3 regions of the Anaerosporomusa subterranea genome follow, and region 1 is predicted to be linked to each of the others. Evidence: riboswitches for the same ligand, from Rfam matches in the RefSeq annotation. Region 1 holds a riboswitch; each other region holds the start of a gene.

Region 1 (3,281 bases):
GCCCATGGCAATTAACTCTTCAGTGGCAGAGAAACGACCATTGTTGCGTATAATGCCGCCAACCAGGCCGGTGCCGAGGAGCATGTCAGTCCGTTCGAACAGCTCAACCTCTGCCCCTGCCTGTCGCGCAGCCAGAGCAGCCGCACAGCCGGCCCAGCCGCCGCCGTTAATTATTACTTTTTTCGCCACTGCTGAATACCTCCTATTTCACTTTGACAATCATTTCGACTTCAACTGCCGCGCCAAGAGGAAGTTGGGCTACACCAACGGCAGAGCGGGCGTGTGTTCCAGCCTCGCCAAACAGCTTGGCGACTAACTCGGATGCGCCGTTGACTACTTTAGGCTGATCGGTAAAATCGACGGCACTGTTGACAAAACCAACTACTTTGATGATTTTCTCAACATTGTCAAGACTGCCGGCCACACTTTTAACCGCCGCCAGACAGTTTAGCGCACAAATTTTGGCTGCCTCATAACCCTCTTCAAGGCTTACTTCCTGCCCAAGCTTGCCTTTGTACTTGACCTCGCCTTTCACGATCGGAAGCTGACCTGAGGTATACACATGATCACCGCAGCGTACAGCAGGAACATAAGCAGCCACCGGCTTTGCCACCTCTGGCAAGGTTAGTCCTAATTCATTTAGCTTGTCTTCAAATCCCATTTTTTCTTCCACCTTTCTAACCTTAAAATCAGCCAAACGCCTTCCCTACGGAATCTTTTTTTCGCACCTGATATATGGTGATATCCATCCGCAGAAAAGTATGCTTTAGCTGCAAAATCTGAAGGATTAAGCCGTTTTCTTGTTCACCGCATCCTTGAGAAGCGACCTTTGAGACAATTCTATAGATGTTGCCAGACTCCTGCCGACAATTCCTATTTTCTCCTGATTCAGTACCGCTAATCCCATGACAAGCATACTTCTGTTTAGATTTTTTCTATTGATTCCTGATCTCCCAGGGTGTATGATTGAATAAATATAATAGTGTAGGCAAGGGGTGCTGGAGAGGCCGGCTGAGATTTAGACCCGATAAGGTCTATGACCCTGTAACCTGATCTGGGTAATGCCAGCGTAGGGAATGCAGCAGATTTTCTGAGGCGCATCCGTACGGATGCGCCTTTTCTTAGAGCGTCAAGAAAGTATAACTGTGGAAGTATGTTAGCGCAAAGAACGCAAAGCGTGCTAGCGGTTGGCCGCAAAAACGCGAAAGGCGCTACGCGCCTACGCGAAGGGAACGCACAAAAAAAATATGCGCACACACGTGCGCATCGTGTCATTTGGCCGTCCATAGTAGCGCTTGTGGCGCTAGTGCGGCTTGTGCTGAACGTACCTCGGCTCCCCAAGGACCGCAAAGCGGTTTTTCTTGCTACATAGAAAGAGGTGTAATTATGAATACAACATCAACCCTTGGCTTCAAACACTTTCTGTTTCTTTGGTTCGGCGCCGCGGTATCGGTGCCGGAAATTCTCGCTGGCGGATTGCTTGCCCCACTTGGCTTAGCCAGCGGCGCGACTGCCATACTGGCAGGGCATTTGATCGGCACTACCCTGCTGGCTCTGGTTGGCCTGATCGGGTTCCAGGAGCGAGTGCCGGCGATTGAGTCGACGCGCATTTCATTTGGCGCTTACGGCGCCCGCTTATTCGCATTGTTGAATGTGCTACAGTTGATTGGCTGGACAACAATTATGATCCTCTCGGCGGCCCGTTCTGTCAACGAAATCACGAAAATTCTATTCCAGATTGATAACACCACAATTTGGAGCGTAACTATCGGCGCTTTAATCCTGCTGTGGGTGGCTCTCGGTCGGGAAAGCGGCTGGAAGAAGCTCAACATGGCAGCAGTTTGGCTGTTATTTGGCTTAACCGTAGTATTGAGCTGGGCCGTGCTGCGGAACCCGGTGGTGGCTCAGCAGCCAGCCGCAGGGATGCTGAGTTTCACGGAAGCGATCGAGCTGAGCATAGCCATGCCTCTATCTTGGTTGCCGCTGGCCGCAGACTACACCCGATTTGCCCGTTCTGGCAAAGGTGCTGCCTGGGGCAGCTTTATTGGCTATTTCACTGGAAGCTGCTGGATGTACCTCATTGGTCTTGGTGTTGCCGTCAAAACCGGCAATGCCGATCCGGCGGCAGTCATGCTAGCAGCAAATCTAGGTCTTGCGGCCTTAGGGATTGTGATCCTGGCAACTATTACAACCACCTTCATGGACGCCTATTCGGCCGGAGTCAGTATCGCCACTCTTTGTCCTGGTCTCAACGAAAAACATATGGCCATGGCGGTCACGGTACTGGGCGCGGCGCTTGCCCTCATCATTGATATGGAACAATACATTTCATTCTTGTTAGCCATCGGCTCAGTATTTGCGCCATTATTCGCGATACTGCTGACAGATTACTTCATATTAAAGAATCGCCGCATCCGTCCAGAACTACAGGCAAACTGGTCTGCCTTGGCGGTTTGGTGCGTAGGGATAGCCCTATATTATCAATTCCTTGATCTTAAACTTGCGCTCGGCGCGACGATTCCGGTCATTATCGTCACCGCGTTTATCTATACAATTGTCGGGAGGTTTGCCAACACATGGACATACTGCAAACAGCAGCCCAAGCCCTCGCAGCCATAAGGAAATCGAAGCCGCTGATCCACCACTTGACGAATTATGTAACAATTAATGACTGTGCTAACATCACTTTGGCTATTGGCGCATCGCCGGTCATGGCTAACGACCCGCAGGAAGTGGAAGAAATGGTTAGCCACGCAGCGGCGCTGGTGATCAACATTGGAACCCTTGACGCGACCAAAGTGCAATCAATGATCGCGGCCGGCAAGCAAGCCAATACGCTCGGCATCCCAGTCATCTTCGACCCGGTAGGAGTAGGGGCTACGTCTTTTCGCAGGCAAGCGGCCGGCCAAATACTGCAAGCTGTGCAGCCAACGGTGATCAGAGGCAATATGTCGGAAATCAAAACTCTGGCCGGTTTCGAGGCAGTCACTCGCGGAGTAGACTCGGCGGTTGATACGGCAGATGGTGACCAAGCGGCGCAAACGGTAGCAAAAAAACTGAATTGCATTGTCACGATTACTGGCAAAATGGACCTCATTGTCAGCAATCAGGGCCTGTACCGCATCGACAACGGACATCCCCTTTTGGCTAACGTGACCGGAACCGGCTGTATGGCCACTTCGCTTATCGCCTGTTTCTGTGGTGTGACTACCGATTACCTCGCCAGCGCCGTTGGCGGCATAGCGGTAATGGGGATCGCCGGCGAGATCGCTGAGCGTTCT
Region 2 (3,281 bases), 560 kb from region 1:
TGCCTAAGAATCCTTTCCAGGATGAGCGGGTGCGTCAGGCCGTCCGCCTGGGCATTGATATCGACTCGATCATAAAAAATGTGATGAACGGTCGCGCTTATCCTGCTGAACAGGGAAATCCGAAAGAGGTAATCGGTTTTGTATCGGGCTTGCAAGCAGTCAAGTATGATCCGGAAAAAGCCAAAGCCCTTTTGGCTGAAGCCGGTTATCCGAACGGCTTTACCGTAACTTTGGATGCGCCGAACAACCGGTATCCCAATGACTCTAAGGTTGCTGAAGCTATCGCCAGCCAATGGGCAAAAATCGGCATTAACGTTAAACTGAACCTGATGCCTAAAGCACTGTATTTTGATTACACGCGGCTTGCGGACAAAACGACCGTCAGCTTAATCGGCTGGACGTCGGAAAATGCGGACGCCGGTTTTTGGTACCGGGCATTTTTCTATAGCAAAGACAAAAAGCCGGGATACGGGACATCCAATCGCTCTTTTTATACCAATCCCGAATTTGACAACTATATTGATCAGGCTGACAGTACTGCCAGGCTGAACGAGCGGGCTCAATTCCTGCAACAGGCAACACGCCAGTTGCAGAAGGACCTGCCGCTTCTTCCCTTGTACTTCCAGGAAAATGCATATGGCTTTTCCAAGAGAATCAATTTCACGCCACGCAAAGACGAGTATATTTACGCTTCTGATATTCAGTGGAGTAAATAATACATACCGGCTTGGTCAGTTTAATTCGCGATTGAAGAGACCGCCTAAAAAGCATCAACGCTTTTAGGCGGTCTCTTCTGCATCCTCTTCGTCGTAAACAACATCCCTGCCCAGTCTGTCAATAAGCTTGTTTTCGCACAAAGCAATCTTTTGTATGGTCATTTACCATGCCTGTGGCCTGCATAAACGCATAGCAGATTGTCGAGCCGACAAATTTAAAACCCAGTTTACGTAATGCCTTACTCATCCTGTCTGATTCGATCGAAGTAGCCGGTACTTCAGACGAGCTTGTCCAATGGTTGGTTATCGGTTTGCTATCAACAAATTGCCAAATGAAGTGACTGAAGCTGCCATGCAATTCCTGCATCGCCAAAAACTGTTTGGCGTTTTCAATCGCAGCATTGATTTTAAGCCGGTTACGGATAATTCCGGGGTTAGCCATAAGCTCTGCCACTTTTCCAGCATCATACTGAGCAATTTTACGGGCATCAAACCCATCGAAAGCCTGACGAAAGTTCTCCCGTTTTTTTAGAACAGTAGTCCAGCTAAGTCCTGCCTGCATTCCTTCCAGTATTAACATTTCAAATAGCTTCCGGTCATCATATACCGGAACTCCCCATTCATCATCATGGTAACGTATCATTAATTCATCTTGACCAGCCCAAGTACACCGTTGCAGCATGGTTAACCTCCCTATTCACAAATCCATCGAATACCTCCCTCTATTATATACAAAACGATAAGATACCTGTATGTCATCGTACAATTTTTGCTATTTCGCCACAAGGGACGATCGTTTCCCAAGACAGTTGATTTCTTGTTGGAAGGTGGTAAACTATAACTAAATAGAATAATGAAAGTTCAGGGGAGCTGGAAAGGCCGGCTGAGATACAAACCCGAGGATGTTTGTGACCCTATGACCTGATCTGGATAACGCCAGCGTAGGGATGAGCGAAGTGATTGTATATTTCTGCAGCGCATCCAGCCGGATGCGCTTTTATTATTATCGAGAAACGATGATATGGGGGGTATATAAGACAATGGAAGTACTGCAAAAAATTGCTGACAATCTACTGCGATTAAGAGAGAGAAAACCACTTGTTCATCACATAACGAATTACGTAACGGTGAACGACTGCGCCAACATTACCCTTGCAATCGGCGCTTCCCCGGTCATGGCCGATGATATTGCGGAAGTAGAGGAAATGGCCTCTTTCGCCTCCGCTCTGGTACTCAACATGGGAACCCTAAATGCCCGGACGATCGAATCGATGTTGGCAACGGGCCAAAAGGCGCGTCAAAGAGGAATTCCTGTTGTTTTCGATCCGGTTGGAGTTGGGGCGACAAGCCTGCGGACGTCTACTGCTAAACAAATTATTCGGGAGGTTCGTCCCACGGTGATTCGCGGCAATATGTCGGAAATCAAAATCATCGCTGGCCTGGATGTAGCAATCAAGGGAGTTGATTCAGTGGCAAGCGAAGACGCCGGAGAAAGCGTAGCGAGCAATCTCTCCCACAAACTTGACTGCGTGGTTGCTATAACCGGTAAGACAGACATTATCGCGCAAGGAAATCGGATTTACCGTATCGACAACGGGCATGCGCTGCTTTCGCAAATAACCGGATCCGGATGTATGGCCACCTCGCTGATCGGATGCTTTTGCGGGGCTGCCGACGATTGGTTCGCCGCAACGGCGGCGGGAATTGTGACGATGGGATTAGCTGGTGAACTCGCGCATGCCTCGTTGCAGCCAGGCGACGGCATCGGCACTTTTCATATCCGGCTATTTGATGCTGTTTCAGTAATAAATCCGGATATCCTGAAGAAGGGTGGCAAAATTGATGAGCTGTAACCAAAGTATCGACTACTCGTTGTATCTGGTGACTGACCGGCAGCTGCTAGCCGGCAAGGATTTGGCGGCAACAGTCGAGCAAGCCATTCTCGGCGGAGCAACTCTGGTGCAGCTTCGGGAAAAGGACGCATCAACCAGAGACTTCTATCAGCAGGCTGTCTTGATCAAGCAAATCACCGGCAAATATCATGTGCCGCTGATTATTAATGACCGGGCCGATATCGCCCTGGCGGTCGATGCAGACGGACTGCACATCGGGCAAGAGGACCTTCCCTTGCATATTGCGCGGCAGATAGTAGGACCGGAGAAGCTTATCGGCGTATCCACTGCGACTCTGGAGCAGGCATTGGCAGCAGAAGCAGCGGGTGCGGATTACTTGGGAATTGGAGCGATTTTCCCTACAGGCACGAAAAGCGACGCGGATAGTGTCAGCCTGGAGGAACTGCGAACCATAAAGGCAAAGGTGAGAATTCCTATAGTCGCCATCGGAGGCATCAATGAGACCAACATCAATAGCGTCATGTCGGTTGGGGTAGATGGAGCCGCCGTCGTCTCGGCGATCCTCTCCCGGCCCGACCCCTTGCGGGCCGCTGCCTATTTGCGTCAACTGATAGCACTAGCCTATTAACGACTATCTGCGCGAAAATAGAAACCGTATCTGCATTTATCGACCGTTTCCAAAAAACAATTTGGATTTAAATGCCGTTACCTT
Region 3 (3,281 bases), on a different contig from region 1:
TGTTTGAGCAAGTCATACCAAACTGTATTGAGTTGTGATGTGGCAACAGAGCCTTTTAGGCCATTCAGATCTTTAGCCGCGGCAAAAGGACTGTCTTTTTTCGTCAGCGCAACGATATCGGCATTGTAATAAACAGAAGAGAAATCAACTGTTTCTTTACGCTTACTGGTGATACTCATGCCAGCGATAGCGGCGTCGATCTTGCCGGCATTTACGGCTGGCGCCAAGCCATCCCATTCAATCTTGTGGATTTCCAGTTCATAGCCCATCGATTCGGCAATCTTTTTAGCAATCATTACATCATAGCCCAAGGCGTATTCTTGACTGCCTTTAATTTTCACTGCTCCATTATCAGCAGTAGTCTGGGTCCAGTTAAAAGGCGCATAACCACATTCCATACCAACTCGAAACACCTTTTTATCTGCTTCTTTTTTGTCACCAGAGCACCCAGTTAGTATAACGCCAAAAATAGCTACACAAAGCAACGCAATAAGCATAGTTTTGTAATTCTTCATCATCTCTCAACCTTTCGTCTGCTTTTTTGCTAAAATTCAACACAAATGTGTAATACACTTAATTGTAGCAACGCCTATGAATAAATGTCAAGCTGTATACATTATATCTACACCGATTAGGCTGTCTGTTCATTTCGTAATCGCAAAGAATACTTTTCTCTTCATTAGGGAAATTTTCATCACGCCTTGCATAGACCAACAACAACCCTAAAGAAGACCTCAGCCCTGCTCAATTCGGGGTTGAGGCCTTCATCTTTTTTGCAATTTTATAGAATACTTAAATCCTCACCATTTAGAATCTTCTTCATGTTTTTCATTGGACACATCTTGCCGCACATTGTGCAGGTATCCTCACACTCAGGAGCCGATTCCGCGCGGTATCTTCTTGCCTTTTCCGGATCTATAGCAAGTTCAAGCATTCTCGGGAAGTTTACATCAGCTCGGGCTGCGCTCATTTGGTTATCCCAATCACGTGCGCCCGGGATGCCTTTGGCGATGTCAGCGGCGTGCGCGGCTATGCGAGCAGCGATGATCCCTTCCTTCATATCATCAAGGTTCGGCAAGCGAAGATGTTCAGCCGGAGTAACGAAACAAAGGAAGTCAGCGCCATTTGCAGCGGCAACAGCGCCGCCGATAGCGCTGGTTATGTGGTCATAACCGGGGGCGATATCAGTGACGAGCGGCCCTAGTACATAGAAAGGCGCACCGTGGCACAGTTTTTTCTCAAGCAGCATATTGGCGGCGATCTCATTCAGCGCCATGTGTCCCGGCCCTTCAATCATGACCTGCACGTTTCTGGCCCAAGCTCGTTTTGTCAGTTCCCCCAAAGTGATCAGTTCTTCAATCTGCGCCGGGTCAGTAGAATCGTTTATCGAACCCGGGCGACAGGCGTCACCGAGACTAATAGTTACATCATACTTCTCGCAGATATCCAACAACCGGTCATAATACTCATAAAACGGATTTTCCCGGTCATTTAGCTCCATCCAGGCGAAAAGTAATGAACCGCCGCGCGATACAATGTTTGTCAAACGCTTGTTTTCTTTCACTCGTTTCGCGGTTGCCCGATTCATTCCACAATGAACAGTGATGAAGTCTACACCATCACTAGCATGACGTTCCACGACCGAGAAAAACTCATCGACGGAGATTTCTTTTAAGTCTTTATCCAGCATCCCTACTGCGTCATACATCGGCACAGTGCCAATCATGACAGGCGACATAGCAAGCAGCGCCGTGCGGAATTCCTGGGTCTTGCCGTAACAGCTCAAATCCATGATCGCTTCAGCTTTTAAGTCAATCGCCCATTTTGCCTTTTCCACTTCTAAATTAATGTCATTGCAGTCCTTAGAGACTCCCAGATTGACGTTGATTTTTGTCCGCAGACCTTGGCCGACTCCTTCTGGACTAAGACGGGTGTGGTTTTTGTTCGCCGGAATAACCACTTTGCCTTCAGCAATTAACTGACGGAGGTTTTCCACAGTCATTTTCTCTTTGCTGGCGACAATTTGCATTTGCTCAGTGATGATTCCTTTTCTGGCTGCGTCCATTTGTGTAGTATAGGTCATTATTTACACCATCCTTTATAATAATTAACTGTTGGCGCGGTCTTAGGAAGACGGAGCACGTTAACCACAGAGTACGCAGAGCACACAGAGGGCCCCGCAGAGGGCTACGGTTTCTTACTCATAGATCCAAAACCCTCAGTGCACTCGACGCACCCTCTGTGAACTCTAAGCAAACGTAACCGCTTTCTTCCGTCGCACTTTACTTTGCTGGCAGTAAAAAAGGCTTGCCAACGTACGGCAAGCCTTTCATTCTGCTTTCCTACGGTGGTACTAACCACATCAGGTTTAAGGGTTGGAGCAAGCTCCTCTCAGCATTAGTACCTATCCCACCTAAAACTTAAGCGCGATAAAATACTAGGCACCCCTAGCGATTGATTCAATTTGGTTTCATTGTACTGCATTTTCTTTAGCTTGTATAGTAAATCATCTTCGTTAGCCCATAACCTGTATCGCATTCTCCTTTACTGCGGACACAAGTACTACGATGTGTTTCTGTTTTTCGCGTCAGACAAATTGACGAAGCTAACCGGCCTATCAAAAGGCGGTTTCAGCCAGCCCGTTCCTTCGCGCAGCGCCTTTCGCGTTTTCGCGGCCAATTTTTCTCGTCGCTATCTAACTTTCCCTGTCAAAGAAAAACACCTTTATGTATCTTCGTTTACTCTGCGGGATCTTGTACTTCACTATCATCCATTCCGGCTGACCTTGGCGATAGATAGCGTGGTTTGCAGTTCATCGCCAACATTGCGGCAGTACGTTTCTTTGATATTCAAGACGAACACAAGCCCAACTGCCAGTACCGCAGCACACAGTAAAAACGCCTGATGATAGGCAATAGCTGGATAAATCTTTACACCGTGTTCGATTGCTCCCTGCCAATATTGATCAAGTATCCAACCAAACAAGGGTTGTAAAAATGCGGCGCCAACAAACGCGCCTGAATTAGCAACACCTGCGGCCATGCCGGTGATATGTGACGAATTAACCTCTTTGACGCAAGCGACTGTAAGGGTAATCCCTGATACCCCGAGACCAATGGCTAAACAAATCGGATATAACACCCACTCAGGCGGTTTGGCCTGATTCCAGAAAGTCAGCAGTAGCCAAATGGCCAAGAAGAAAGCCGTTGCCCCAACGTACGGCAACCGTCTGAATCCAAACCGATCTGAAAAAAATCCGAATAGCGGCCCGCCCAGCATAT

Evidence for each region. Region 1 has a riboswitch for thiamine pyrophosphate ahead of cytX (putative hydroxymethylpyrimidine transporter CytX). Riboswitches for the same ligand answer to the same signal wherever they lie in the genome.
Region 2: linked by a shared signal. The riboswitch ahead of thiM (hydroxyethylthiazole kinase) and the one ahead of cytX (putative hydroxymethylpyrimidine transporter CytX) in region 1 are both predicted to bind thiamine pyrophosphate.
Region 3: linked by a shared signal. The riboswitch ahead of thiC (phosphomethylpyrimidine synthase ThiC) and the one ahead of cytX (putative hydroxymethylpyrimidine transporter CytX) in region 1 are both predicted to bind thiamine pyrophosphate.

What each region holds. Positions count from the first base shown of each region.
Region 1 is NZ_LSGP01000017.1:766,892-770,172, reverse strand. It holds gene AXX12_RS11000 (FAD-dependent oxidoreductase) at 1-189, opposite strand, end outside; gene AXX12_RS10995 (RidA family protein) at 203-661, opposite strand; TPP riboswitch at 982-1,094, shown strand; gene cytX (putative hydroxymethylpyrimidine transporter CytX) at 1,387-2,619, shown strand; gene thiM (hydroxyethylthiazole kinase) at 2,577-3,281, shown strand, end outside.
Region 2 is NZ_LSGP01000017.1:207,008-210,288, reverse strand. It holds gene AXX12_RS08520 (ABC transporter substrate-binding protein) at 1-716, shown strand, start outside; gene AXX12_RS08515 (DNA-3-methyladenine glycosylase I) at 835-1,395, opposite strand; TPP riboswitch at 1,570-1,682, shown strand; gene thiM (hydroxyethylthiazole kinase) at 1,757-2,569, shown strand; gene thiE (thiamine phosphate synthase) at 2,559-3,197, shown strand.
Region 3 is NZ_LSGP01000001.1:102,061-105,341, reverse strand. It holds gene AXX12_RS00400 (transporter substrate-binding domain-containing protein) at 1-515, opposite strand, end outside; gene thiC (phosphomethylpyrimidine synthase ThiC) at 782-2,083, opposite strand; TPP riboswitch at 2,323-2,459, opposite strand; gene AXX12_RS00390 (MFS transporter) at 2,767-3,281, opposite strand, start outside.